3 regions of the Reinekea marina genome follow, and region 1 is predicted to be linked to each of the others. Evidence: predicted binding sites of a transcription regulator. Region 1 holds the regulator's gene; each other region holds the start of a gene.

Region 1 (10,214 bases):
CCTTTACCTACTAAAAACAGTCACGTTCTTGGTGGCATTTATAATTATAGTGGGCGTTTTAATAAAAGCCTCTAAATCTGAATCCGGCGGTGCTGCCAAAGGTAAATTATCTACTGTATTCTTAAATAAGCAGTGGGAAAGCCTAAAGAGTCATATGCAGCAGAATATGCTGTCTAAAAAGGCACTCAAAGCGCTGGAAAAAGACGAAAAAGCCAAAAAGAAGCAACAGGCTAAAGCTCCAGAAGACAAAGAAAAGGCTTTCAGTATCTTATTTAAAGGTGACATACAGGCTTCACAAGTCGAGTCTTTGAGAAGAGAAGTGACCGCTATTTTATCGATTGCTGAACCAGGGCAAGAAGTTGTTGTCAGTCTAGAAAGCCCAGGAGGAGCAGTTTCTGGGTATGGTTTGGCGGCATCTCAACTGATTCGATTAAAAGAAGCCGGTTTAAAATTGACCATTTGCATCGATAAAGTTGCGGCAAGCGGTGGATACATGATGGCTTGTGTTGGCGATAAAATTTATGCAGCACCGTTTGCCATTGTCGGTTCTATAGGCGTGTTAAGCCAAGTACCTAACGTTCATCGTTTTTTAAAGCGATTTGATGTAGACGTAGACGTTTTAACGGCCGGTAAACATAAAGCGCCATTAACTCTAATGGGCAAAAACACAGAAGAAGGCCGTCAAAAGCATTTAGAAGATTTAAACGCTATTCATCAACGGTTTAAAACATTGGTATCCTCGCAACGTGAGCAGCTAGATATCGATGCCGTATCGGAAGGTGATTTTTGGTTGGCCGAAGATGCTATAGAGTTGAATTTGGTAGATGAGATCAAAACCAGCGATGAGTACTTACAGTCTTTAGCAGCCTCAAAAGACGTCTATCGCGTTACTTGGGAGCCACAGAAGTCTTTGGAGCAACGTCTTAAGGGTGCCAGCAGCGCATTCTTTGAAAGTGCAGAGGCGCTGCTTAAAAAGCGTTGGTTGCCTTAAGTTTATTGAATCTGAGTAACATCTACGTATAAAGTTAAGCGATCGCCGGGTTGAAGGTATTTACCGGTGATCGTATTCCATTTTTCGATGTCTTTGATTCGAACGTTAAACTTACTGGCGATTCGAGATAATGAATCGCCACTTCTAACAACATACCCCACCTTACGAACCACTTCGCGGTCTTGCATGCTAGCGATCGCATTATTTGTAGTTGTGTTGGCGCTTGGTGCCGTCCAGATGGCCAGCTTTTGCCCAGGTCGAAGAATGTCTTTGGGAGCCATATTGTTCCAACGAGCTATGCTTTGAACGCTCACGTCAAACTTTTGAGATATATCCCAAAAGGTATCGCCGCTTCGTACAATATAATCCGTGCGTTGCTTACTGCTGCCCGAAAGAGCATTTTGCTTAACCTTTAAGCGGTTATCAGCGCTGAGAGAATAATAATTATCACCTTTACTGGCTACGGGGATTAATAAAGTATCGCCTGCGCGGATTAAATTACCACGAATCTTATTAACGTCGCGGATTACGTCTACCGTTACTTCATAGTTTTTGGCGATTGAAAGGAGAGAATCTCCGGGTTTAATTGTGTGTCGTTGCCAGGTTAATCGGCTGTCGGCCGGTAGGTTTTTAATATTTTCTTCAAAAATTTCTTTGTTGTCAGCGAAAACTAATAAACGGTCCGGGCCGTCAGGGTCTGTAGCCCATCGATTGTAGCCTGGATTAAGTAAATAAATTTCACTGAGTTCCATATCGGCTAAGGTCGCAGCCTGAGCAAGATCGATTTGGCCGCCTGGCGTTACTTCAGCAAAAAACGGCTCATTTGGCACAATGGGAAGTTCTACACCATATACATCGGGGCTGTGAAATAGTTTAGCCAATGCAAACATTTTCGGAACATAGGCTTCCGTTTCACGCGGTAAATCTAAATGCCAAAAATCGGTTGGTTTACCAGCGGCGCGATTTTTACGTTGCGCTTTAAATACCGTACCAGGTCCAGAATTATAGGAAGCCAATGCTAAAAGCCAGTCGCCATCGAACATCCTTTGCAAATCGTCTAAGTAGTCAAGTGCTGCGCGGGTAGATTCAACTACATCCCTACGGCCGTCATACCACCAGTTTTGCTTTAAACCATACATTTTGCCTGTAGACGGAATAAACTGCCACATTCCTGCTGCGCTGCCGTGTGAGTACGCAAATGGGTCAAAAGCAGATTCCACGATTGGCAATAGAGCCAAGTCCATCGGCATATCTCGCTTTTCGATCTCTTGAACGATGTGATACATGTATCGTGATGCGCGATCGCTAACTCGGTTAATATAGCTTTGGTGTTTGGCGTAATACATTAATTGTGCGGTGATGCGTGGGTCTTCAACCGTGAGGTCAAATACGAAGCCTCGACGTAAAACCTGATACAAGTCGTCAGGGTATTTTGCATATGGATCTGGGCGAGATAAGTCGAGAGGCTGTTCCCAAGCTAATTCGTAATCTGTTAGCTGGTCTTTTGTTTTAGCGGCATAGTGGTAGTTGATGATATCGGTAATGAGGTCTCTTTCTAAGGCTTGAATAGCAGATTCGGTCCCTGAATCTTGATTGATCGTAAGGTCGTTTTCTGAAACTAGGGTGTCTTCACTAGTCATCGACGTTTGTGTCGGTATCATCTGGCAACTTACAAGTGCCAGAGCCGATATAAACAGGGTTATATTTTGAGTAAAATTCATTAAGGATCGATTCTGTTATTTGTGACTGTGAATGAGATGAGGGATAATTCTATTTTTGATTCGGCTCAGGCGCAAGGTGTTGAAAAGTAAAGAGAGGCTTAGTTGGTTAAACGATTAAAGCGGCGATTTAAACAAGTTTATCGAAAAGGTCCTGAAAGTGCCGCAGAGCAGGAGTTAGCGCTGTCTCATTGGTATACCACAGGCCTGGGCGAGATTTTAATAAATGCTGAAAAATCGTTGGTATCTCGGGCTGTGTCGGGTCGTTTTGCCTCGGTAATGGTGCAATTAGACTCGGGTCATCATGATGCATTGTTTGAAAAACGTTTATTTGGATCCGGTATTATTGTGTCTCAACTTGAGCACCGCGCGCTTTGCCCCTCTGTTCAGGCTGAGCCTGAAAGCCTACCCTTTGAACCAGAAAGCGTTGATATGGTGTTAATGCATCATACATTAGACGTTTGCGATGACCCGTATCAAGCCGTAAGGGAAGGGGCAATTGCACTAAAACCAGGTGGTTTACTCATAGTAATAGGTTTTAATCCCTTTAGTTTGTGGGGGCTTATGGCCTTGATAAAAGGCCGTAGAAAGTCGGCTGGGGTTTGGAGTTCTCGATTTATAAGAAGCGGTCGAGTTGAAGATTGGATGCATCTGCTCAATTTTGAATTAGAACGCCACGAGCGTCATATTTTTATGCCTCCTATTTTGAAACCTAAAAAACTTACCCAAAGTGAACGACTCTCAAAGCTATTTCGCAGTATTTTTCCATTTGCCGGTTCGGTTTATCTGTTAGTGGGCTATAAGCAAGTGTATGGCAAGTTGCCGCCATCTCACTCTACAATTAAAAAAGGCTTTCTCGATGCCTCATTGGGCGGCCAAACAACAGCAAGGACAAAAGTTTGAAGAATTCAGTAACGATCTACACCGATGGAGGCTGCCGAGGTAATCCAGGGCCTGGTGGCTGGGGCGCTGTGCTATTGTGGGGTGATCAGCAAAAAAAGCTGTATGGAAGTGAGCCTGATACTACTAATAATCGAATGGAATTATTGGCTGCTATCGAAGGGCTGAATGCACTGAAGCGTAGAATGGAAGTCAAGTTATACACCGATTCACAATATGTGAAGCAAGGAATTACCAGTTGGATCACCAACTGGAAGAAAAATGGCTGGAAAACAGCCAGCCGTAAGCCCGTTAAAAATCAAGACTTATGGATAAGGTTAGATGATCTCATGACGCAACATGATGTAAGTTGGCATTGGGTTAAAGGGCATGCGGGCGATCCGATGAATGAATTGGCCGATCAATTAGCAAACCAAGCAATGGATGAGTTGGAAAAACAATGAGACAAGTAGTGCTCGATACCGAAACAACCGGTTTAAACCCTAAGAAAGGTGACCGTATTCTAGAGGTTGGGTGTGTTGAAGTTATTGACCGCAAGATTACGGGAAAAACTTTTCATCATATTATCGACCCAGAGCGAGACATCCCTGAAGAAGTGGTGCGCATTCATAATATTGATAATGAGCGCGTAAAAGGCTGCCCAAAGTTTCGAGAGGTAGCTGATGAGCTTTGGCAGTGGCTTGAAGGCGCAGAACTCGTAATCCATAACGCGGCTTTCGATATGGGTTTTTTAAATGCAGAGTATGAGATTTTAGCCAAAGAACGGAATCAACCTTTTAAGCCGCTTGAATCGGCGTGCACGGTTCTGGATACGCTTAAAGTAGCTCGAGAAAAACACCCAGGTTCTAAAGCATCGCTCGATGCATTATGTAAACGTTATGGCATTGATAATTCTCATCGAACCTTTCACGGAGCATTACTCGATTCCGAGATTCTAGCTGATGTTTATTTGATGCTCACGGGTGGTCAAACAGATTTACTGCTTGGTGATGAAGAAGATGAGGATGAAGAGACCGACGAATCAGCATTGGTAAATTTAGGTGAAGTTCAAGGGGCGCTTATTGAAGTCGCCCCATCTGCAGAAGAGCTTGAAGCTCATCAAGCGTTTTTAGACATGCTGGCGAAAAAAACAGGCCAACCTATTCAATGGCCTAAGTAAGATTTTAAAATTAGGGCGTTTGTTAATGGAGATTATGACAAACGCCCAATTTATAGGCTAATGAATGGAGCGTCGAATTACACCCACGTATAGACCTTCAATTTCGAAATCTTCTTGACCTAAATTAACAACAATAGGTGAAAAGTCTTCATTTTCAGGGTGTAGCGTGACAACACTGCCTTTTTTCTCGTAGCGTTTTACCGTTACGTCTTCACCTACACGAGCAACAACGATATCGCCATTTTTAGCCATATTGGTTTTATGAACGGCAATTAAGTCGTCTTCTAAAATACCGATATCTTTCATACTTAAGCCCTGAACTTGCAGTAGGAAATCGGCACTTGGTTGAAACAAAGACTTTGGTAAATCCATATATTCTGCGATTTGTTCAGTCGCCAATATAGGGGAGCCTGCTGCAACGCGGCCTATAATAGGTAAGCCGGTTTCGGATTCGGGTAAGCGAATTCCACGACTGGCCCCTTGTACAATTTCTATATGGCCTTTGCGGGCTAATGCTTTAATATGTTCTTCTGCGGCATTGGGTGATTTGAACCCAAGTGTTTTTGCTATTTCCGCACGGGTAGGTGGGTAGCCCGTTTCATCAATATGATCTTTGATGACGTCTAAAACTTGTTGTTGTCGAGCGGTCAATTTATCCATGGATTTCCAGCCTGTTTTTATGTACAGTATCTGGGATTATATACAGCTAAGCCATTGTGTAAAGGGTTTATTTCATTGAAAAGCAGCAGTCGTTTTTTCCCGGTTGAAATTATTCGCGCTGAAGTTCGCGATACTTATTTTGAAGATACTTATTCAGTTAAGCCTAACAACAGTTCCGATAAAACCGTTGAAATATCGCTTATACATTTGCAACCGAAAATTAACGCTAAATCTAACCAGGTGCTATTGATTCATGATGTTTTTCAAACGCACTGGCAATTTGATGAACCGCCGTACAGTTCATTAGCGAACCAATTGTTAGAAGCAGGTTTTTCTGTATGGCTGATGGATTGGCGCGCACATGGTGCATCGAAGAAAAATAAAGATGATTCGCAAAACTATTTATTAAATATGGCGCAGTACGATTTACCCGCCGTAGTTCAGTTTATAAATGAAAAACGCAATGCCCCGATCCAGATGATCAGTATAGGATACGGCGCTCAAATGGCTTTGCATTCCATTAACTATACGTTACCTATTGCGCACTATTATTGCGTCAACGCTAAACCAGTCAAAAGTAAAAAGCGCTACTGGATCCCTGGCATTAAATTGTTAAAGCGATTAAAACTTGTCGGTAAATCTTGGATAAAAGGTGCGGGTACTGAGTTTGAACATCAGTCTTTTTTCCGACACGAACTCAAGCGCCATGGGTTATTGTCATCGTTCACGTTCAAAGAAGGTAAAGAAGCGTTGCAAGCGATGAAGGGTGTTGCCAATACCATCGTTTGGGTTGCTACAAATAAAAAAGGGGTGGCGTTGGCTAAGCGCCACCTCAAGCAGCAAGCCCGAGTGCAGCGCATTCTAGAGAAGGATGTAACCCCCACATTGCTAGAACTAGTTATTAAGCAATCTTAGCGGTTAATCGCGTCGTAATTTATCTGAGACGGCTATAGGGTTATGAAAATTAAATACAATGATATAGCTGGAAATAGCAAAGGTTGCAATGGCTGTAGATTGAACTAATACCGCTGACTTCTCAGACATTAACGCTGCGCCCTGGGCAATAAAGGTCACCAGTAGCGAAAACTCACTTATCTGACCTAACCTAAAGCCAATATCCCATGCTAAATGGTTTGATTCACTTAACCGGTGCAGTAAAAACCGGAATATGATTGGCTTGCCGACTAGCACAGTAGCGGTTAGCACTAATACTGGAACCCAAACATCTGCAAGTACTGCAATGTTTAATTGTGCGCCTAAGGTGAAGAAGAAAAGTATTAAGAAAAAATCCCTTAATGGTTTTAAATTGAGAGCAATAAATTGCGATATGGGGCTGCTTGCTAAGCTAATACCCGCGATGAAAGCGCCTATCTCGTATGATAACCCAAGTAACCCGTGAGCTAGCTCGCCAATGCCCAGGCACCAACCAATGGTGAGTAAGAATATATATTCCTGGAAGCGATCGAATTTACTGAACAAAGGTAAAATAACAAATTTAACCGCAGTAAAAGTAATGGCCGCTAAAATAGGTAGCATGATAAGTGGTTTTATCATGGAATACACATCGGTCGTGCCGCTGCCAAGGCTTTCTATTGCCAGTAACACCAAAATTGCAACGAAATCTTGAATGAGCAAAATGCCCACCATAAGCTCACCAGAGTGTTTATGGTGCAGTACGGTAGTAGGTAAAAGTTTAATACCAATGATCGTACTCGAAAACATTAAACACAATCCGATAATGATCGCTTCACTGGTAGGAAACCCCATTATATTGGTTACCGTAAAGCCAATTAAAACAAACGCCACGCAACTAACAATACCAACAACGACACTTTTCTTTAGCGTCGATATTAAATTAGAAAGCTGCATATCAAGCCCAAGTAAGAACAGCAAAAATATAATGCCAATCTCGGCCATATCGGTTAAAAGCTGGGTGTTTTCTACGACGGAAAACCCAAATGGCCCGACAATTACGCCTAATGCGATGTACGCAATAAGCAGCGGTTGTTTTGTGTAGAGAGCGAATGTGGCAAAAATTGCCGCACCCGTAAAAATAAGGAAGAAAGAAAAAACCATAGTTTAATCGTTTAAATACAGTAGAGGATACAAGTTAAGAGTAGGGCACTGGTAGGTGATGTACCAGTGCCCTTTTATAATAATGCTTAATTTCTTGATCTCAATGCCGTTGAGATCTTGTTGCTGATGTTTTTAAGCAAGGTATCGGTGGTTTTCCAGTCAATACAAGCGTCGGTTACTGATACGCCATAGGTCATATCCGAGAGTGACTCTTTTATTTTTTGATTGCCAGCTTCAATATTACTTTCAATCATAATGCCGATAATAGACTTATTGCCTTCTAGAATTTGGTTGGCCACATTTTCAGCGACTAGCGGTTGGAGATTGTGATCTTTGTTGGAGTTTGCATGAGAGCAATCAACCATAATATTGGGAGTTAGCTTGCCTTTAATGAGCTCTTCTTCGCAAAGCGCGACTGAAACAGAATCATAATTTGGCTTGCCATTACCACCTCGCAATACAACATGGCCATATGCATTTCCTTTCGTTTTAATGATGGCCACTTGACCGTCACCATTGATACCTAAGAAATTGTGACCAGAAGACACGCTGTTAAGCGCGTTAATCGCAACTTCTAAGCCCCCGTCAGTACCATTTTTGAAGCCAACAGCGCTCGATAAGCCGCTGGCCATTTCACGGTGTGTCTGGCTTTCTGTGGTACGTGCGCCAATAGCCGACCAGCTGATTAAATCTTGCATGTATTGAGGTGAAATTGGGTCCAGTGCTTCAGTCGCTGTTGGTAAACCAATCTCAGCAATATCGAGTAGCAATTTACGACCTATATGTAATCCTTCTTCAATTTTGAAGGAGTCGTTCAAATGCGGATCGTTGATTAACCCTTTCCAGCCAGTTGTGGTACGTGGTTTTTCAAAATAAACGCGCATTATGATAAGGAGGTCATCTTTAACTTCATCGCTGAGCTTTTTTAGGCGACGTGCGTAGTCGAGTGCTGCTTCGGTATCGTGAATTGAACACGGGCCTACTACAACCATTAAACGGTCGTCTTTACGATCTAAAATATTTCTAACAGCGCTTCGGCCTTCTGCTATGGTGTTATAGGCAGAATCTGAAATAGGCAGTTCTTTTTTAAGATCACTCGGTGTAATAAGGATAGTTTGACTATCAACATTGAGGTTATCAATTGGGTTCATAATAATTTTGCGCTTGTGTGTTTGTGTAGTATGTAGGCTCTATCATAAAGTGGTAAAGTTATAATTACAACCTGTATATAAATGTTTACGGAGTTTGAATGGCCGTTAAAAAAAGTAAGTTTAAAACGATCGTTATCCCAATAATACTTGCCTTAGGTTTTACCTTTGCCATGGTTTTAGCGGTAGATGAAATGGTCGCAAATCAAGGTGAATACAGGCCTTCAGTCTGGGATGTATTAAATGGCCGAGGTGAGTTGCCTCAAGGTCGTGCTGAAGTGAGTCAACAAGTTGCAATTCAAGTATGCAAACAAGAGGCAATAGATTCCTATGGCCGAGATTTAATGCAAACTAATTTTGATAAACGATCATCACGTTATAATTCTGAGTTAAAGGTTCATACGGTTTTTGTGAATTTACGAGTTAAAGATCAAGAAGATTTAGATCTTTACATTCGATGCGATGTATCTGCTGTGAACCGCCAAATGCTCGAAACTCGAATCAAAGGTGGTAAGGGCTTTGGTTTTTTTAAAAAGTAAGCGCTTAAAAAATGGCGTACTTTAATCCTAAGCCTAAAAGCAGCCAAGCAAGAACTGGCTGTAAAATGGCCGAAGGTACTTTTTGGGTTAACTTCGAACCAATCTGAATGGCAGGTATCGACCCCATTAAAAGGGCGCCCAATAAGAAGAAATCAACGTTGCCTAATTGCAAATGTACTAGTCCGGCAACAAATGTCAGGGGTATGGCATGAGCAATATCGGTACCGACAATTTGGCTAGGCAAAAACTTTGGGTACAAAATTAACAGTACCGCGGTCCCGATAGCCCCCGCACCAACCGAACTGAGAGTGACCAAAACACCGAGAATGGCTCCTATCGCCCACAATTTTACAGCTTGCCTACTTGTTTGGTTGCCTTCTGTATCGTCTCGTGATGTTTTCATGAGCTTGTTTTTAAATAAGATGGCTGAGGCTGTTAAGATCAGCATAAACCCTAACGCGGTTGTTAAAATGTGGGTATAAGAGCCATTGTCATCAAACCAATAGGTTAATACTAGGCCGGTTAAGACAGCAGCGGGCAAGCTACCAGCCGCCATTGTTAACGCAATTTGCCAACGAATATTGTTCATCTTATGATGGCTATAAAGGCTGGAAGACTTAGTAATAGCGGCATACCAAAGGTCTGTGCCAATGGCAATTTGTGGTGGAAAACCAAAAAGCAACAATATAGGTGTCATCAGTGCACCACCGCCAACGCCTGTCATGCCCACAATGAGCCCGACTGCTGCGCCTGCTGCTATAAACAAAAGTATTTCCATAACCATCCAAAAAGGCATAAATTAACAATGTTGTTAATCTAACCTGTATGGTGTATTTCTAAAAAGAATAGTTATTGATATTTATATAACTAAAATGTAACTTAGGATGGTGACAAACATTTCTACATACCACTAGGGTAAGGGATTGGTTCAATGAAGCTACAACAACTCCGATATATTTGGGAAGTTGCGCATCACGATCTAAACGTAAGCGCTACCGCACAAGTTTTGTATACCTCTCAGCC
Region 2 (10,214 bases), 1.2 Mb from region 1:
CCAGTGATAAACATTGCCAATGGCAAAAGGCCATAATGGAAAAGCAAACTGGAGTCGCAATAAAACTGTTTGAACTTCAACAGTATTATGAGTTTTCAACCTTCGAACAAGTCACCGCGTTGCACTCGAGTGTGTTGCTTAGTCAGAGTTTATTGAAAGAAGTATTATCGAATAGCGATAAAGTTAACTGGGCTTTAGCGCCGGGGTGGCGGTCTCAATCTGGTTGGCCAATTTTACAGGCACTGAGCGCTCAAATTAACACCTTGTTTACGCAGCTCGACCCTGGTTCTGATCAGCGTGCACGAACAGAACAGTTGCTTTCTCAAGTGATTAATTCAGACTTATCTTTAACTCAATCAGAGTTAACAAACTTAAACCAACAACTCAAATCGCTTGCGCAATATATAGAAAATGATCTTGCCTCATCACTCGATGTTTATTTAGGGTTTAACAATTTTGACGGTGATTAGTCGGCGAGCGTTTTTAGGCCAAGGGTCGGCTTTGGCGTTAGCCACTCAACTTAAATCTTTAGCCTTTGCAAACGCCACGACCAATACTGACGAGCTAATCATTGGCGCGTCCAGATTAGGCAGCGACCACTTTGCCATCAGCGCGGTAAACCTCAATGGCGCGCTGCAATGGCAACTGCCTTTACCGGGCCGCGGGCATGATATTGCACTGCACCCAAGCCTAGACTTTGGTATTGCCATTGCGCGTAGACCAGGCCGCTATTTACAGTTATTTAGCTCACGAACCGGCCAAGATTTAGGGCTAGTCAGAGTTAGTAATCATTTAAAGTTAAACGGCCACGCTTGCTGGGTAAACAACAAGCTCATTGTCAGCGCCAGTCATCGAGCCAGCTCTCAAATGTGTTTACTCAGCTACAAATTAGCTGACAATAAATTGGTTGAAGTTGGCCAGCAGTTTTTTGATTATGTTGGTCCACATGAAATCGCCTCTACGCCCAATGCCATTTGGGTTGCTGTTGGCGGCTTAAAAACCAAGGGTCGAGAAGTGACCAACAAAAATAGTCTAACCTCATTTTTGCTTCAGCTATCACCCAATAACTTGACTGTTGAAAAAGAGTTCCCGGCTCCTTTTGCCGGGCTTAGTTTAAGGCACCTTGCCTGCTCTGACAGCGGAAGCCCTTATATTGCGGGCCAATACCAACTGGACCCAGGCGACAGCCCGCCACTGTTGTTTGCGCTAAAAAATGAAACGCTCACGCCACTGAAGGCACCGCCTAGCCTTTGGGCTCAACTGAAAGGCTATATTGGCAGTGTGGAAGTCAGTGAAGGAATGATTGTAGCAACCAGCCCTCGTGCTCACTGGCTAGGCTGGTTTGCAGAGCATAATTTTGAATTGACCGATCAGTTTTTACTGCCAGACGTATGCGCGCTGGCAGCAACCTCGCAAGGTTTGTTCGCAGGTTCAGGCACAGGGAGAGTCTACAACCAAGGAGATGTGATTCCGAGCAAGATACGATGGGATAACCATTTCAGCGTGACTTGAACACAAGCTAAAAGCCTGAGACTATCAGGGCATATATCACACCCGAGGTCTGTATGATTTTTCCAAACAATGATGATGGCTGTGGCTGGCTTAACCAACTCGCACCACGTACGCCTAACGTTGAACTAAAAAAAGCGATCCAATGCGATTGGCTGATCATCGGCGCGGGTTACACGGGCTTGTCTGCAGCACGACAACTTGCAGCACTGCGACCCAATGACCGTATTGTTATTGTTGATGCACAACGCGCGGGCGAAGGTGCCAGTGCCAGAAATTCTGGCTATTTAGTTGACTCAACTTTGAACGACGGCCACCTGACCGGAGAGCACCTCAGTTTATACAAGCAAAAATATGATTTAAATCGAGCCGCCTTAGAAACAGTTAAAAGATTTGTGGATGCTTATCAGGTAGATTGTGATTGGGATGACTCAGGAAAATTTCACGCAACGTCGATGCTCAAAAACGAAGCAAAGCTCACTCAATTTCATCAAACATTGGCCAGCTGTGGCATTAAAAGTTCATTGCTGGCGGGTAGCGAGTTACACGAGCGCCTTGGTACCAAATTTTATCGCATGGCGGTGCACACGGAAGGTGGAGTCATGTTACAACCGGCTAAATTAGCGCGCGCTATGATTACCGCTTTACCCAATAATGTGGCGTTATATGAGAATACGCCTGTCCACAAAATAGAATACGGCTCCAAAAAAGTATCGGTGACTACACACCAAGGTTCAGTGACGGCGAAACAAATTTTATTATGTGCTAACGGCTTTTTGCCATCGTTAGGTGCATTCACGCAACGCGCCTTTCCTTTGACGTTAACCGCTAGCTTAACCCGTACGCTTACCGAACAAGAATATTCATCAATCGGCTCGCCAAAACCTTGGGGGTTATTGTCGGCACAAGCTATGGGCGCAACCGTACGGTTAACCGAAGATAAACGCATTATGATTCGTAATACGGCTGAAGCGATCACCGGTGTTCACTTATCAACTCAAGGGTTGCAACGGCGTATTCATGTTCACAAGCAGGGCTTAGAAAAACGTTTCCCTTCTCTGCCCGATAACCTCATAGAGCACAGCTGGGCAGGCATCACCTGTATCAGCGGAAACTCAGCGAATATTTTTACTCGGGTCTCAGAAAATTGCCTTGCCGCTGGCTGCTATAACGGTGGAGGTATTGGCTTGGCTACGCACTTTGGTGAGCAGCTCGCTTATTTAGCCATCGGCGAGAACACGCCAGAAATTGAACAGATAAACCAGCGCCCACAACCGAATTGGTTGCCACCCCAACCCTTTTTACAGTGGGGAGTTAAAATGCGTTTAGCCAAAGATAGGCTGTTCGCAAAAGCCGAGCGTTGATTAAAACGCTTAAGTGAGTAGTTCTCTAAAAGTACAAAGATAAGCATTGGTGCCATTGCTGACACTTTTGTTCAAATGACATCGCCGCAAAAGCAGGGCTTGTTGATGGCAACTTGTGTGTGGCGATGTTGGCAAATACAGGCTGCTTGGCAAATACTTTTTTAAAACTGGATTCTGCTTTACCCCCGTTGAATAAAATAGCCTCCACACTTGTGTGTTGCGTTATAAAAGCATCAATGGGGTTTGCTTGTTCCGTTTGTATATTGATGGCGCTGTCTAAACTGCCTTGACGCTCTGCCCGGCCAAGCACATCCCACAAGGCTATATTTTTATCGAGTAAGCCCGCTAGGCGGTGTTCATAGTCTGACTGTTCATCTAGACCAAAATAGCGACACATGATGGACCAAAAAGCATTTCTTGGGTGCGCGTAATATTGGTGCGCGTTGAGAGAAGCAACGCCAGGAATCGAACCCAAAATTAATACTTTGGGCTCGCTCTTTGTTTCCGCATCAAAAGACTGAATGGCGTTATTCATAAACTGCTATTTTTGCTTACAACGGAATCAAGTTAGCGTATTGCAGCATGAGCACGCGCTCTTTACCTTCATCAAAGGCAACGGTAATTCGAGTTTGGGCACCTCCGCCTTCGGCGTGAACAATGGTGCCTTCGCCAAACATGGCGTGTTCGACGCGCTGCCCCATAGACAAACCTGCATCTTCTACAGCCATGTTTTGTTGCAAACCAAAATTAACTGGACGAGAGACTTGGGCGCGTAAGCGAACTTCATTTAAGTATTCATCGGGTATTTCACGTACAAAGCGTGACACACTATTAAATGTTTCATTACCGTACAACCGTCGGCTTTCTGCATAGGTCAGCGTTAACTCTTTTTTGGCACGCGTTATACCAACATAGGCGAGTCGACGCTCTTCTTGAATGCCGCCGACATCATCCATCGACATTTTATGAGGAAAAAGATTTTCTTCCATCCCGGCTAAAAATACGTGATCGAACTCGAGCCCTTTTGCACTGTGCAACGTCATTAGATTTACGCTGTCTTCAAATTCATCGGCTTGGCCGTCACCAGCATCCAACGACGCTTCCCCTAAAAATTGCGCCAGTAATTCACCTGTCGATTCAACATCGACTTCGGTTGAAAAGCTTTGTGCCGCGGTAATCAACTCGTTTAAGTTCTCTATACGAGTGCGCCCTTTTTCACCCTTTTCTTTCTCGTGGTATTCGATCATGCCTGAAGCGTCGTTTACAAACTTCACTATATCGCCCAGATCATCTTGTTCGATAACCTCAACTTCGATATCTGAAATGAGTTGCATAAAATTCTTGAGCGCATTGCCTGCGCGTGCGGCAAATACACCATTTTCTAGCGCTAGCTCTGCCGCTTGCCACAAAGAGCAGCCCTGATCGCGAGCAAATAATCGCAAAGTCTCAACCGTTTTATTACCAATGCCTCGAGGAGGAACATTGATGATTCGCTCCATAGATGCATCGTCTAATCGGTTAACCACTAAACGTAAATAAGCGACTGCATTGCGTATTTCCATTCGCTCGTAGAAGCGAACACCGCCATAAATTCGATACGGCACCTGAACCTGAATAAGCGCTTCTTCGAGTACGCGTGATTGAGCATTTGAACGGTAAAGTAAGGCTATTTCGCTCGGGTTTGTCGAGGATTCGATGAGTCGCTTCATTTCGTCTGCAATAAATCGTGCTTCATCTTGCTCGTTAAAACCCGCATATAAACGGATAGGCTGGCCATCGTCGCCTTCTGTCCAAAGTTTTTTACCTAATCGGCCGCTGTTGTTTTCTATTACCGCATTCGCGGCATTCAAAATATTGGCCGTCGAACGATAATTTTGCTCTAAACGCACAACTTCGGCATCACTTTGAACCGCCGAAAAATTTTGAATGTTTTCTACTTTCGCACCACGCCAACCGTAAATTGATTGGTCATCATCGCCTACGATCGTTAAGCTTAGCTTCTCTCCGACCAGAACACGTAACCAAGCGTATTGAATTTCGTTAATGTCTTGAAATTCGTCGACCAAGACATGCGTAAATCGGTCTTGGTAGTGGGTCAATAAATCAGGTTGATTCAGCCATAACTCGTGAGCACGCAACAACAATTCACCGAAATCGACCAAACCGCTTTGTTGGCAAAGCTCTTCGTAGCGGCTATATAAATCTTTTAATGTTTCTTGATACCAATCACCTTGGGTTTGAACATATTCCGCTCGGCGACCCTCATCTTTTTGCCCGTTAATAAACCATTGAACTTGCTTAGGCTGAACACGATCATCGGTAATATTGAGATCGGCCATGATTCGTTTAACTAATCTCAGCTGATCGTCAGAATCCATGACCGTAAAGTTTTGCGGTAGATTAGCTTGTTGCCAATGTGCTTTTAACAATCGATGCGCTAAACCATGAAATGTGCCAACCCATAAACCGTGAGAAGGCGTTTCCAATAACTCTTCAATTCGGCCTTTCATTTCTCGTGCAGCTTTATTTGTAAAGGTAACCGCTAAAACACTGTAGGGAGAGGCAAGCCCTGCTGCAACGAGCCAACCAATGCGATGCGTTAATACGCGTGTTTTACCAGAACCAGCGCCCGCTAATACGAGTAAATGCTGTGCATCGCTAGTTACCGCTGCTCTTTGTTCGGTATTAAGCAAATCTAGTTGCAGAGAATTCATGAAAAAGCCTACTGTATATAAAAACAGGCTAAGTTTATCAGAATGAAATAAAAAAGGCTTGGCCATTGAAAATTTTCAATGAAATCAAAGAAAAGCGCGTCATATCCCAAAAACTTGCTTAAAAGTATCTATAATTAATTCACAGACTATAAATGAAGATACAGATGTACTCAGAATTTGAGACTTTAAGGCACCGACGCCTACAATATTTACTGAAAAATGCACCCTATTATTGGCTCACTAGCCTTGGTTTAAGCATCCTCTGTGCAATATATGAGCTCAATTTCAAAGAAACTCTGCACCTGGGTTCTATCGCTGTATTAGTGTGTGTATCTATTGCGGGTTATTTATCAACAGTTTTCAGCCAAGTACAGGCTCGCAAAGACCCTTTGTGGAGCCCGGTGTTATGGTTTTTGGCTATTTTATTGTGCAACAGCATGGTTTGGGGGCTTTTTGCACGCCACGAGCCCTTTTTTAACTCGCTTGCCCTTGTATTAGCAGCGGTTGCCAGTATGGCCTTCTACTCGCATGGCCGCCTAAGTGCTGCAGCCATCATTCCAGCAACGTTAATTCCAATTCCTTTTTTGTATTTTTCAAACCTTGAGTTTTTATGGCAACTTCATTTGCCCGCGATCATTTTAATATACATTGCCAGTAAGCAGCGCCACTCAATGGGTTTGGCGAACGTCCGGAGCGATTTTGAAGCATCGCGCTTGAATCATATGATGACGACAACGCAAACCGATCTGCAAAAAACCATTCAGCAAAAAACCCACGAATTACAGGAAGCAAATGCACGACTCAGTACTGAAGTCGATCTGCGTAAAGACGTAAACCAAGCGCTTATTAATAGCGAAGAGCAACTTAGTCTAGCTATTGCAACTGCAGGCATTGGGTTTTGGGATTGGGATATTCCCGCACGCAAAGTTTACCACTCAGACACCGAGCGCTTTTTTGGGTTTCAGCAATTGCCAGGACAAGAACCTTTGGATTTGTTCGATATCGTGCTTGAAGACGATATCCTTGTGATCAGAAAAGCCATGCTTGACCACCTACGTGGAAGGACAGATTACTATACCGCGCGGTATCGCGTTAAAACGATACGCAACCAAGATATCAAGTGGATCGAAGACACCGGGAAAATCAGCGAACGGGATGATTTAGGACGCGGCGTTCGTTTACTGGGAACGCGCCGAGATATCACCTTAGATATGCAACAGCAAGAAGAGCTGAGTTTGGCGGCCAGTTTATTTAATACCAATCCAGACGGTGTATTTATTTTAGATGCACAACAAAACTTCAGAACCTGTAACCGTGCATTTTGTGACATTTTACAACGACAAAAAGGTGAGTTACTTGGTGAGCCTTTATTCAAAGTATTGAGGACAGAGCAGCACGCACGGATAGAATTAGGTGTAGCCAACAATGGACGATGGAATGGCGACATTGTCGCCGCCAGAGGAAAAGATGAGCGTATACCTATTTCCTTAACTCTGACCGCCGTCACTCGAGATGATAAATCTGTATCGCATTACTTAGGCATTTTTAGAGACTTATCCGACGTGAGCTCGGCCACGGCCAACACAGAAACGCTCGGTCATACCGATAAACTCACTGGCTTGTATAATCGTGGTTATTTTCATCAGGTTTTGAATCAATTCCATGAACACCGCCCATTGCAAGAAAATCATTACGCCGTGTGTGTTTTAAACTTGGACCGATTCAAAACCATCAATGAAAGCTTAGGCATCGAAGTTGGGGACCAACTGTTAAGTGATTTGGCGGCTCGCTTAAACAACTTGCAAGAGCCGGTAAGGCAGGTGTCTCGCTTAAGCAGTGATGAATTTGCTTTAATTATCGAGTATGAAAACGACCAAAATCACCTGCATGAAATTTTAACCGCTATCCAAGCCGATGTGACTCGTCCATTCTTAGTGGACGACCATGAGCTCATAGTTACGGCCAGTATTGGGGTTTGTATCGTTTCAGAAAATAACCTGAGCCAATTAATGAATCACGCAATTGCGGCTATGAATCAGGCGCGTTATAAAGGCGGCAATAATTTTCAGTTCTATCATCAAAAACTCGCGACTTCGCCTTTAGAGCGGTTACAACTTGAAAAATCGCTGCGCAAAGCCATCGTAAACCATGAATTCTCTGTCGAATTCCAACCTAAATTGAACCTCTCCAGTGGCATTATCGATTCTGTCGAAGCGCTGGTTCGCTGGCGGCACCCACACAAGGGCTTACTCGATCCACAAGATTTCATCCCATTAGCAGAAGAAACAGGATTAATATCGGCCATTGGCGAGCAAGTGCTGAATAAAGCCTGCATGGAGGCCTCTACTTGGCGTGACCGAGGGTTTGGTGATATATCCGTTTCGGTTAACTTATCTAGCCACCAGATAAGACGTGATGATCTCTACGAAGTGATACAAAATGCACTCAAAACCTCGCAGCTACCGGCTGAGTACCTTGAGCTAGAGCTGACCGAAAGCATGTTGATGGAAGACATCAATCATGCTCAGGACTTTTTGAATCAATTAAGATCTCTCGGTGTGCGCTTGGCGCTAGACGATTTTGGCACGGGTTATTCCTCTTTAAGTTACTTAAAGCGATTGCCAATAGATACCCTGAAAATAGACCAATCGTTTGTGGCAGAGATACGCCCGGGAGAAAAAAGCCCGATCGTTGAGGCCATTATGGCTATGGCCGACAGTTTGAATTTAAGCGTTGTCGCAGAAGGCGTTGAAACTCGCCAACAACTGGAATATTTAGAATCGCTGGCTTGCGATTACGCACAAGGATTTATCATTAGCCGAGCGTTACCTGCATCTGAAATTCTCACCTTAATCAGGCATTCAAACTTACAAATGCTGAATCAAAGCCCCGAATCAGTGCATTAGAAATGCGCTGATTGACCTCTCAAGACATAAAAACGCGACTTTAGCATTGTTGGCGCGACACTTGCTTACTTAATAGCGACCAAGTGACCTAGCCAATTTGGAAAGCGTCTTCATTGCTACGATGAAGTTCACAGAAATGTCATCCGAAATGGCTAAAATTACTCTCGAACTGAGCGATGATACGTACTCTTGGTTGAACGACTTATAACAATAATACGGCAGTAGCCTCTAAAGGAGCCATGTAAATGTCTACAAACCTTTTTGAACTCGAATTGGCCAATATTGAAGACTCTATCCTCCACAAGCCAGCCGATGCTAGCCAAAACAAGCGACAAGAAAACCATCGTCGTCTTGCGGCTCGTCGAGCTATTGAAGACTATATGGAGCAGCAAAGAATGCGCTCTGAGTATCACGACCTTGAGTTAGACGTTTTTAACTAACAGGGTAAACAATAAAGGCCGCATTAGCGGCCTTTATTGCTTTTGAAGCTGTTACTTAACTCTACGCGAGATGTTACCGATGGTTACCTGATCGCAGCACTCACCTTTTTCTTGATGGGGAGAACGGCCAGTCTGCTCAAAAAACTTACAAAAATTAACACCCTGCCAGTTATACGACTGATAAACCTTCATCAATGTACTGGTCTTTCAATTTACAATAGTTTTTGGCTGAGTATTTAAAAAAACTCAATTCTTTGTCGGTCAACTTTCGAGCTTGTTTCGCGGGTGAGCCAATGTACATATAACCCGATTCTAAGCGTTTTCCAGGTGGTACTAAAGCACCCGCCGCAATGATGACCTTATCTTCTACCACAGCACCATCTAATACCGTTGCTCCAATACCAATCAACACTTCACTTCCAATCGTACAGCCATGCAAACAAGCTTGATGCCCAATTGTGACATCTGAGCCAATAGTTAAGGGGTATCCTAGTTCATTGTAATCACTGGCGTGAGTAATATGCAGCACGGCACCGTCTTGTACAGAGGTTCGAGCACCGACGGATATTCGATGCATATCGCCTCGTATAATTGCGCCAGGCCACACAGAGACATCATCTTCTAAGGTAACATCACCCAGCACAAAACTGAGTTCTGCAATCATTACTCGTTGCCCGAGCCTAGGCTGCTGATCTCCTAACGTATGAATTGCCATGCGACTGTACCCTCCTGAAGTTTTTGGTTTTATCGCAAAAACTTACCACAGACACAGGTTAAAACACATGATTCTTTCGGTAAGCGCTCCTGAGCTTGCTTAAATGCTGAGATTATTGAGCGAACCGTTGCAATTTAAACTAAAATTAACCCATTCTCGTCAAGGTCGTTTATAATTCTGGCCAACAGGTTAACTTTCCTTTTAAGGTTCTCAACATGACAGACAAGGTTTTTATCAGCTCGCAAGAGCTCTTGCAGGACTCCTTTCGCTTGGCACATAAGGTATTAGAAGATGGCTTTCGTCCAGATTTTATTATTGGTATTTGGCGTGGGGGCGCTCCGATTGGTATCGCAGTACAAGAGTACTTTGATTTTAAAGGCATAGAAACCGATCATATTGCGGTTCGAACATCGTCTTATTACGGTATAGGAAAGCAATCTAAAGAAATTAAAGTACATGGTTTACACTACTTAATTGATCACGCCAATGCTGACGATTCGCTACTTATTGTTGACGATGTTTTTGATTCAGGTCGCAGTGTAGACGCCCTGATCAAACAAATTCGC
Region 3 (10,214 bases), 840 kb from region 1:
TCGTTGGCTTCATCGGCGCTAAAATCGGCCGCAATCATGGCCAGCTTAATGATTTGCTCTTGGAAAATAGGGATGCCCAAAGTGCGCTCTAAAACCGGTTTGAGTTCTGGTTTGGGGTATTCAACCGGCTCTATGCCCATTCGGCGCTTTAGAAAGGGGTGCACCATATCGCCATGAATAGGGCCGGGGCGAACAATGGCTACTTGAATCACTAAATCGTAATAGCAGGCGGGTTTTAAGCGCGGCAGCATATTCATTTGTGCGCGAGATTCTATTTGAAACACACCGACGGTATCGGCTTTTTGAATCATATTGAAAACATCAGGGTCATCACGGGAAATGTCTTGTATGCGTACCGGTTGTTTATAAACGTTGCGTATAATGTCGAACGTTTTCCGAATGGCGCTAAGCATGCCAAGCGCAAGAATATCAACCTTCATTAAGTTCAACGCTTCTAAATCATCTTTATCCCATTGAATAACCGTACGGTCTTTCATGGAGGCATTCTCTATTGGCACTAAATCGCTAACAAATCCTTCGGTTAAAATAAAACCGCCGACATGTTGTGATAGATGGCGTGGAAAGCCGGTAATTTCAGATAATAAATATTTGAACGTTTCGAGTTGAAACGAAGATAACCCCAAACCATCATTGACGATTTGGTCGATCCAATTAGAGCCACGATAGCGCCAGCCATAGTTGGCAATTTTTTGGTCGAGCTGCTCTATGTTCATGCCCAATGCTTTAGCGACATCACGCATAGCACTTTTTCGCCGATAGGTAATGACGGTTGCGGCAAGCGCAGCACGTTTACGGCCATATTTTTGGTACAAGTATTGGATAACTTCTTCACGCCGTTCGTGCTCAAAATCGACATCAATATCGGGCGGGTCGTTACGGCTTTCTGAAATAAAGCGTTCAAATAATAGCGAGGCTTCTTGTGGGTTTACCTCGGTTATACCTAAGCAGTAGCAAACGATTGAATTCGCCGCGCTGCCACGACCTTGGCACAAAATACCTTGGCTTTTGGCAAAGCGGACGATGTCATAAACGGTTAAAAAATAGTGTTCGTATTTTTTTTGTTTTATTAATGCCAGCTCTTTTTCAATGGTTGTCAGTATCTCTTCGCTGGCATTGTTACCAAAACGTTTTTTGACCCCTTGCTTCACTAGCAGCGCCAAGTAAGCTTCGGCACTGTATTGCCCAGGTAGAGTGTCTTTTGGGTAGTTATAACAAATGGAATCGAGTTCAAAACTACATGCATTGGCAATAATTAATGATTCATTGAGCCAGGCTTCGGGGTAAATACGGTTGAGCTTTTTTTTCGATCGCAAATGATTCTCGGCATTCGGCTTGAGTAAGTACCGCACGTGCTCAATGGCTTTATTCTCTTTGATAGCGGTTAAACAATCGTGCAATAGTTTGCGAGTGGGAATGTGCATGATTGGATGACTGCTTGCGACAATAGGCAGCCGATGTAGGGCCGCCTCCATTTTGATTCGCGCCATGTAGGTGTCGGCCCCGTTATCAAGGTTGTTTTCGGCCAATAACCATAAGCGGCTGTCGAAATGAGCTTTAAGGTGCATTAAAGTTGAGTTATCAGAGTTTCGGCGTGGCAGCGCATACAGACACAAGCAGTCCGACAACTGCTTAGCTGATAAGTCTTTCAGGTACAGTTGGTACTCACCTTTTTCACTGCGTCTTCGCGCCCGAGTAATAAGTTGGCACAGTTGTCGATAGCCAAGGGCGTTTTTCGCCAATAGCACTAGGTTATGGCCATCGATATAAAACTCAGAGCCAACGATGAGCTTAATGTTTAAACCTTCTTGCCTGCGTTGCCGCCAAGCTCTAACAACACCCGCAACAGAGCACTCATCGGTTATAGCCAGTGCGGTGTAACCTAGCTCAGCGGCACGCTGTATTTGCTCCTCTGGGTGCGAAGCGGCTCGTAAGAAGCTAAAGTTGGTTAAACAATGCAGTTCAGCAAAGTCTGGTGGTGGTTTCGTGGTCATGGCAGTGAACAATATACTGTATTTATATACAGTATATTGTTCTGGTGCATGAATACCAGCCGAATGACCAGTGGAGTTGTTTTTAATTGTTACTCGCTGCTATTTAGGTGCTATCACGGCAGCCTTGTTCTGCAAATTCGAGCTCAATGGTGGTGTGTTCGAAGTCATAATCTGAAATACATTGCTGAATTGAGTCTTTTAACCTTTGCTGCCGTTCGGTACCAATACTGGCATTAATGACGACATGCGCAGAGAGCACATTGCGTGCACCATCTAAGGACCAAATATGAAGGTGGTGCACATCCTCAATATTGGGCAGAGCTTTTAATGCTTCTTTAAGAGCTCGATAGTCATCGGCACTGGGTGTGGCTTGTAGGAAAACCCGGATCGTTTTGTAGAGCGTTTTCGTGACATTCAGTAAAATAAACAGCGTGAAGCCAATCGATAAAATCGGATCAAGAATAGGCCAGTCGAAAAAGTAGAGAATAATCGCAACCACCAATACGGCGACCCAACCCAGAACATCTTCAAGCAGGTGTAAATTGAGCATACGGTCCGCTAGCGTTTTGCCACCACTGAGTTTGTAAGCGGCAAAGCCATTGACCAGTGTGCCTAAAATTGCCAAGCCGATCATGCCTTCTACTACAGGCATTTCTGGGTTGAGCAGTCTGGGGATACTTTCAGTGAGTATCCATATAGACCCAACAATAAGAATAATGCCATTGATGATTGAGCCGAGTAAGGTAAAGCGCCTATAACCAAAAGAGTACACCTCATTTTGAGGCTTTTTGCTGACTTTATTTAATATCCAGGTTAACCCAATTGCGAGGCTGTCACCTAAGTCATGAATGGCGTCAGCCATAATAGCGGTACTGTTGGTGAGGTAGCCGCCGATAAATTCAATCAGGGTAAAACCAAAGTTTAAAAAAAATGCCCAAGCAATAGCCGACCCAGAATCGGGCACAGGATGATGGTGATCGTGGTGATGGCCGTTAGGGTGATCATGCATTTTAACACCTAGTATTTTTAAGATTTAAGGAAGTCTGAAGCTTTGAGCTACAAGAAGGTCAAGGTTTTTTCATGCAAATTTGAGCTTATCAATAGAGATTTTACAGTGCTACTATAGTCAGCTTTCTATTGTCCTCCCAATAAGGCACTCCTTTGGCGACCGAACAAAAAAAATCAATTCGTAACTTGTTGCAAGATAAAAATATTCGTTATGTCTTTGTGGCTTATTTTGTCACGTTTATGGGCACAGCCATGGCGCCGATTGCCATGGCATTTGGCGTTCTGGAACTCACCGGCTCTACAAAAGATTCGGCCATTGTGATCGCCGCGCCCGTTATCGCTAGTATTGCGGTGTTGTTGCTTGGTGGAGTGATAGCCGATAGATCCTCTCGACAAAAAGTGATCATCAGTGCCGACAGCGCCGCGCTACTTATTCAGTTAGCAATGGCTTATTTGTTTTTGTCCGAACAAGCCACAGTGCCATTATTAACGGGATTAATGTTGCTAAACGGCATTGCCATTGCTTTTAATGCGCCTGCCGCTTCCGGTTTTATTATTCAACTAGTGGATAAAGAAGATCTTCAATCGATCAATGCCCTGTTGGGTACCGCTCGTAATTTAGCGCTTATTCTCGGTGCCGCTTTGGGTGGAGTCTTAGTTTCTGTCGTGGGTGCGGGTTGGACGATCTTTTTAGATGCATTGTCGTTTGGTGTCTCGGCGCTGTTGGTATATTTGGTTAAACCGAAGCAACAAATTAAGAGCGAATCAGAGTCTATTTTGCTCGATCTCAAGTTAGGGTGGGGCGAATTTATCGCGCATAAGTGGGTATGGGTCATTGTGGTACAGTTTGCGTTTGTGGTTGCTGCCAATGAAGCCATCATTGGTTTAATCGGACCTGCGGTAGCACTTGATCAATTAAAGGGCGCTGAAGACTGGGGGTTGGTTGTCAGTGCGATTGGTGTCGGCACCTTAATAGGAGGGTTAATTGGATTTCGATTAAATGTGCGTTATCCCATGCGATTTGCAACATTTTGTGTGCTTGTTCCTGGCTTGCTGCCGATTGCGTTGGCGTTCCCTTTACCGCTTTACGGCCTAATGTTGATTGCGGTGCTTGAGGGCATTGGCTGGCAGTTGTTTGGTGTGTTATGGATGACCACGTTGCAAACCAAAATCAAACCGCATTTGCTCTCTAGGGTGTGTGCTTATGATTATATTGGATCCGTATGTTTAGCACCTATCGGTATTATTCTTGCGGGTATTTTTTATGAATCGATGGGGTTTCGTTGGGTGTTACTTGCCGCGGCGTTAGTCATTATTTTGCCAACTGTTTTTGCGCTCTTTGTGAAAGAGGTTTGGTTTATGCAGCTAGATGAACCTGTCATTGACTAAGCAAATACGCCTTGCAAGAACCATTGGCCGTCATCACGCCGATAAATCCAATGAGTTTGATGATTCAACGTTGCAACATAGTAATCTCGACGGGTGGGAGCGGCATCCCACCAACCGCCTTCAATGCGTTCAGGACCACTGATAATATGGTAGCGGTCGATGCGTATGGGTTTGGCTTGAGGCAGCAAAAAAGTGGGCCACTGTTTAGGGAATAAGCTGTGCTGCTGTTGGCGCGAGTCTATGACGTAAGTGGACACCTCTGGTCTAGGGTCGGCTTCAACCGCCAGAGTATGTACATTCTCTGTACCCAGTCGAGCGATCAAAATAGACTGCATCAAATCAGCATCGGCTTGCCCCGGGCGGTTGCCCAGCAAATCTTTTGGTGCATCTTTAAAAGGTAAAAAATCTTTAGCGCGTAACGACACGGATACTACTGGGGCGACCAGTTGGGTGTGATCGAGTTGTGTTTGTAAGAGCAGTAACCAATCGGCTTGTAAGTAACTGCCGCGTACCGAAGGTACAGCCAATACACTGGCACGGCCATCGCGATGCGTCAGCTTAATCAGTATTTTTTCACACAACAACTGGCGGTTTCGTAAGTAGGTTTCCAGTTGTTCTAAGCACCGCCGCAGAGGAAAAAGTAAGCCTTTTGCCTGTTCGGCTTCATAGGTTAAATGTATGGTCTGTAGAAAGCTCGCCGGTAATTGAAATTGAGTCGAAGGTTGATTACTTCGCTCTAACTGGTACAGGTGCTCTACTAAATCTAATCCAAATCGATACCCCAGTTCCTTACGTGGCATTTGCTTAAGCTTGCCGTACTCTCTAATGCCCATCGCCAATAGTTTTTGCACGGTTTTGTGGGGGAGCCCGAGCTGTTCTACCGAGAGTTGATGTAAAGCCTGGACAAAGGTTTCGGTGTTTTCTGTGTAACAGGCGATGCCCGCTTGTGCTAACAGCTGAGCCGCTTTTGGGGTATGACCCATGCTCATTTGAAAACGAAAGTGACTTTGTTGCAATCTTTGTTGCAGATGTTGCCAGTAAGCTTCGATGCCATTAAAAATAGAGAGCATAGAACCGACTTCAAGCAGCAGGCCGTCGGGCGGTACTAAGGTAATTTGTGCTGCGTGGCGATAACAAAGCAGTGCCAGCTTGTTTAGCGCATCGGCTTCAATGGCGGCATCATAATTGGCCATCGCACAATCGGTCAGTAGGCAGAATGCGGTCTTCTTATTCATGCCTACCTGTACACCTTGTTCCCGAGCCATGTCATTACATTGCACAATCGTTTGCAGTGCTGGCGCCAATAACAGTTGAGGCAGAGCGCGTGGGTCGGCTAAGAACTGAGCCTCTAACGCCAGTTGCGGGAAGTGAATATGCAACCACAGCACTTTTAATGTACACCAAGGTGCAAGGGGAGGTTAATGGCGAGGTTGGCAAGTGGCCAACCGGCACGGCGTTTGACAATATCGATCGAGGAGGCGGAGTTAAGTTTAATGCGCAAGGCCGCCACACTGGGTTGGCTTAAACACTTTTCAGGTCTCAATAGAAACACAGGTGTTGCCGATTGCTCGGCCGCTAACTGGATACGGCGCATTAAGGCTTTATCGAGTTTCTCCACCCAAACAACGGCTGCTTGGCATCCTCCACTTTGTAAGCTCTTTTCGACACAGTGGCATAAATCGGCGGCACGAGAAGCATTAGCTAACAGCAAACGCTGAGTATTCAGCTGCCAATGTTGTAATGCAGGCCCGCAGGGTAAATAGGGCGCGTTTAACCAGAGCTGCCAACGGGTATCTGCATGGCTAAGCTGGGCCAAAGCGGGTAATAATAAACGCAGCTCACCCATGCCTTGCTTTGGGTATAGTACTTCGGTGACTGCAGACACAGGCCAGCCTTGCCCAGGCAGCTCATTATTGAGCTCTGCATAGCCTGTATTTAGGCCTTGAACGACTGTTTTACTACGGTTGCGATGCGTCCAAATATGGCCCTGTTCAGCCAATAGCGAGATTAGATTCATAGTACAAACGGCAATTTACTGTATGGATATACAGTATAGTTGATTCGTTTGTTTTTGCTAGCGAGAAACTCTCATTGGTTAAAAAACTTGCAATTTAATTTAATAAATATACAGTTGTATATTATTTGCAGTGAGAATCAAGAATGTCAACTCAACTTCCCGTTTACAGTACTCGCGAAGAGCAGGCCAACACCATAACGCATGCCATTGGCTTGTTATGCGCTATTTGCGCGTCTGTTTGGATGATGCTTCAAGCATTGTCTGTACGAGAAGTTATGTATGTAGCCAGTGCCACCATATACGGCGCAACCCTTATTTTTATGTTTTTATCGTCAACGCTTTACCATGCGGCTCAACAGCCTAGTAGAAGGGCGTTATTTAGACAGCTAGACCACCTAGCGATTTTGTACCTCATAGCAGGTAGCTATACTCCATATACTTTAATCACCTTATCCGGTGCATGGGGTTGGACTATTTTTGGAATTGTCTGGGGGCTAACGCTGGTTGGAACCGTGTTGCAATTTACCTCGGCGCGGCACATCAAAGGCCTAATGGTAGGGTTATATTTGTTAATGGGCTGGACCGTTATCATTGCCATAAAACCGCTCATGGCAAATTTAGCCACAGGAGGCTTGGTGCTGTTAGTGGCTGGTGGCGTAGCCTACACCTTAGGCGTTGTTTTTTACGTTAACAAACGTATTCCATACAACCATGCTATATGGCATTTATTTGTATTGGCCGGAGCTATGGGTCATTACTTAAGCGTCGCGCTTTACGTGTTATAAATGTAGTAATGCAGAATATCTTTCCAAGAAAGAATGCCTTCGATCATGTACTCCGCATCGACCACGGGCAAGCAACTGATATTGTTTTCGAGCAGTAAAATAGAGGCGGTTTGAATCGGGGTTTCTGAATCGACGGTGATGACTTTTTTCGTCATCACGTCGGCCGCGGTAACCACTTGCGGTATTCTGAGCTTATTTTTACGCAGCTGATTGGTAATGTTACCCATAATATCCCGATCAGAAATTACACCGATCAGTAGTCCATTATCTTCAACCAATAAATGATGAAACGCCTCACGCTCAAAAATCTGCTGCATCGACATAAAGGTGCTGTCGGCACCAACGGTAATTACATCCCGGGTCATTATCTGGCTAACGTGCATAAATAAGGCATCCTAAAAAAATAGTTAAAGGGTTATGGTAATGCTTTGGCCTTTACGAGCAAAAGTGCAAGCTTTTAGCTCTTTATCAGTGACCAATGGTGCATGGTTTATTGAGACATAACAATTTGGGTAGCAGCGCTGAGTCGCTTGAACGAAAGGGGGCTGTTCGCTGTAACGGGCCTGTTCAGCATTCGCTAAACGTTGCTTAATATCGGTGAGCATAAAATTAAGATCGGCCAACGCTTCAGTAATTTTCAAAGATTTTTTATGTGCAGAAGAGTTAAGCAACGCTACCTGATCGGGCGGCAACGCATCGAGCAGTTGATGTAAACGAAGCAACTGCTCTGTTCGTTTTTCTTGTAAGAACAGTAATTTTTTAACATTCTGTTGCGGGTCGCTTTGCACAATGTGAAGGGTCGTCTTTTGATACGCAGGGCTACCGATCTCTTTGGCAATTATGCAATGGCCTGCCTGTATGTTACCACCGGCTAATTGACCATGTCCTCCACTTTGACCAATGTAGAGACCTTGTTGAACGTTGACAAGGCTATTAAACACATACTCTTTAGCGTGAATATTATTAGCCGTTAATTTTACCTCGCTGGCGTATTTTAGTGTTAATTCACCCACGGCGGTAACAATACCTGCGTAGTCACTATTTGATTCTTTTTCGTCAGCTTTACTCGTAGCGTCTTCCTGTTTTGGGTTGGCATCGTGAGGGCTCTCTCCTATAACCCCTCCTTGCACGGTGATGTTAGCCCCGGATTTTAATACCGCTCGTTCAACCGTGCCTCTAACAAAAATGTCGCCACTGGCCTCTACGTGTAAGCCAGGTAATACATCGCCGGTAATCTCAACAGACCCATTAAAGGAAACGTGCCCAGTTGATAAGTCAACATTTTCAAACCGAAGCGTGGGCTCTACATTGACTTTACCTGGGGAATAAACGGGGTGACCGTCTATATCGGCTATCACCATATTGGGGTTATCAGGAGCAATGCTTGCGCCTTCAAAAGGCGTGTCAAAAGGTAAATCAACGCCATGTTCAGGCTGTACTATGTTGCCGAAAATATCTTGACCGACTTTTCCAGGCAGCGCCGCTATTCTCTCAAGCAACGGTGTTCCTTTAAGCACAGTTGAATAAATGCGACCCGCTAAAAAATCGATAGCATCGTCACTGTTAGGATCGGTCAGTTCACAAGAGGCATCAGACACTCGCTCTATAAATTGAGTATCCTGTCCACGCTGAGGTGCCAACCCAAGCGCAACATCGAATTCAGTGCTTTCCAAAGCCGAGACGGCTTGCTTTAACGCAGGTAAGATAATTCTTTTTTTAGCCACACCTTGTTGGGTTAAGGCCGTGAACAATTGTTCGGAAGAGGCTGGCTCACCACCCATAGCCGGTGTCATGTGTGCAGTGGCTTTCATTTTGTCAGGGGAAATGGTGATGCTAAAAGAAGCGTCACGTCGATAACCAATGTCAACGCTATCCAACGCACCTTGCTGAATATTGGCAAGAAATTTATCTATGAGCGGAAGCTGAATGTCCCAATGAGCCACTCCTAAGCGTTTAAGCGCGTCGAGTACGTGTTCGGTTGTAATAGTAGAAGGCGCAGGGTGTTCACTCGCGAGCTTAATGGATATAAGGCCGGTGTTTTGGTCAATATTAAAATTGAGCGCAGTAATGGCGCTGTTTGTTTGCGAAGAGTCGAGTGACGACATGCTCAGTTAGGCTCTAATGAGTTACACACTCTAAAGTAAAGCAGTAAAAATTCAGTTAGCCAATGTCGGAGTGAAGCGCCTAAAGGGGCGCTTTAAATAGTAGATTCTTGGCTAACTCATCACTTCATCAAACAGCCAAAGGTTGACAACTTCCCCCGCATTGACTGAGCCTCTATCTTGTTCAAGCGCAATGTAGCAATTTGCATCGGCCATCGAAGATAAAATATGTGATCCTTGGGCAACGGTCGCTGTTTTCACTTCAACTCCTTCTTCACCGACAGACCAAATACCCCGTTGAAAATCCATACGGCCAGGCGCTTTTTTAAAGCTATTGGCGGCAATAGCCGGTAGAACCTTCATAGGCTTATAGCCAATGTTTTGATGCTGCCTAATAGCTTGCGCACCTAAAATATGGAAGGTCACAGCGGCTGAGACTGGGTTGCCTGGCAAGCCAATAAAATAGCTATTTGGCAGCTGACCAAAGGCAAAGGGCTTACCTGGTTTAATAGCAAGCTTCCAAAAATCAACACGACCCATTTGCTCTAACACGTCTTTAATGTAGTCCGCTTCGCCTACACTGACGCCGCCAGAGGTAATGACAAAATCACACTCGGCATCGGCAATGGCAAAGGCTTGCTTTATTTGCTCAAGGTCGTCCTCTATCATGCCGTAGTCAATAATGTCGACGTCTAGGTGCGACAACATGGCTTTAATAGACGGGCCGTTTGAGTTGTATATTTCGCCAAATTTAAGCGGTTGCCCAGGGTTTTTTAGTTCGCTGCCGGTTGAAATAATTCCGACTTTAGTTTTGGTAAATACTGAGACGCGATCAACGCCTGCGCTGGCCATTAAGGCAATGTGTGGTGGCTTCAAATGGGTCAACGGCGCAACGATGATT

What was found. The regulator LexA, encoded in region 1, represses DNA repair genes until DNA is damaged. The targets are predictions, from matches to a motif close to TACTGTNTANNTANACAGTA.
Region 2: a site for LexA is predicted at 5,597-5,616, ahead of uvrD (DNA helicase II). Genes of this name have one in related genera too.
Region 3: a site for LexA is predicted at 2,027-2,046, ahead of QWZ13_RS07595 (error-prone DNA polymerase). Genes of this name have one in related genera too.

What each region holds. Positions count from the first base shown of each region.
Region 1 covers NZ_JAUFQI010000001.1:2,284,857-2,295,070, reverse strand. Annotated here, with positions in the region: gene sohB (protease SohB) at 1-991, shown strand, start outside; gene QWZ13_RS12370 (LysM peptidoglycan-binding domain-containing protein) at 994-2,712, opposite strand; gene QWZ13_RS12365 (class I SAM-dependent methyltransferase) at 2,815-3,612, shown strand; gene rnhA (ribonuclease HI) at 3,609-4,052, shown strand; gene dnaQ (DNA polymerase III subunit epsilon) at 4,049-4,768, shown strand; gene lexA (transcriptional repressor LexA) at 4,826-5,428, opposite strand; gene QWZ13_RS12345 (alpha/beta hydrolase) at 5,399-6,343, shown strand; gene QWZ13_RS12340 (cation:proton antiporter domain-containing protein) at 6,347-7,504, opposite strand; gene QWZ13_RS12335 (3-deoxy-7-phosphoheptulonate synthase) at 7,591-8,655, opposite strand; gene QWZ13_RS12330 (hypothetical protein) at 8,754-9,191, shown strand; gene QWZ13_RS12325 (sulfite exporter TauE/SafE family protein) at 9,196-9,987, opposite strand; gene cysB (HTH-type transcriptional regulator CysB) at 10,123-10,214, shown strand, end outside.
Region 2 covers NZ_JAUFQI010000001.1:3,459,721-3,469,934, forward strand. Annotated here, with positions in the region: gene QWZ13_RS19230 (hypothetical protein) at 1-470, shown strand, start outside; gene QWZ13_RS19235 (DUF1513 domain-containing protein) at 463-1,512, shown strand; gene QWZ13_RS19240 (NAD(P)/FAD-dependent oxidoreductase) at 1,566-2,873, shown strand; gene QWZ13_RS19245 (DNA-deoxyinosine glycosylase) at 2,899-3,408, opposite strand; gene uvrD (DNA helicase II) at 3,425-5,587, opposite strand; gene QWZ13_RS19255 (putative bifunctional diguanylate cyclase/phosphodiesterase) at 5,740-8,493, shown strand; gene QWZ13_RS19260 (PA3496 family putative envelope integrity protein) at 8,739-8,933, shown strand; gene QWZ13_RS19265 (hypothetical protein) at 8,985-9,125, opposite strand; gene QWZ13_RS19270 (gamma carbonic anhydrase family protein) at 9,103-9,648, opposite strand; gene QWZ13_RS19275 (phosphoribosyltransferase) at 9,864-10,214, shown strand, end outside.
Region 3 covers NZ_JAUFQI010000001.1:1,444,614-1,454,827, forward strand. Annotated here, with positions in the region: gene QWZ13_RS07595 (error-prone DNA polymerase) at 1-2,012, opposite strand, end outside; gene QWZ13_RS07600 (cation diffusion facilitator family transporter) at 2,116-3,021, opposite strand; gene QWZ13_RS07605 (MFS transporter) at 3,174-4,409, shown strand; gene QWZ13_RS07610 (Y-family DNA polymerase) at 4,406-5,788, opposite strand; gene imuA (translesion DNA synthesis-associated protein ImuA) at 5,800-6,426, opposite strand; gene QWZ13_RS07620 (hypothetical protein) at 6,466-6,624, shown strand; gene trhA (PAQR family membrane homeostasis protein TrhA) at 6,570-7,211, shown strand; gene QWZ13_RS07630 (CBS domain-containing protein) at 7,199-7,594, opposite strand; gene QWZ13_RS07635 (flagellar assembly protein A) at 7,619-9,316, opposite strand; gene moeA (molybdopterin molybdotransferase MoeA) at 9,428-10,214, opposite strand, start outside.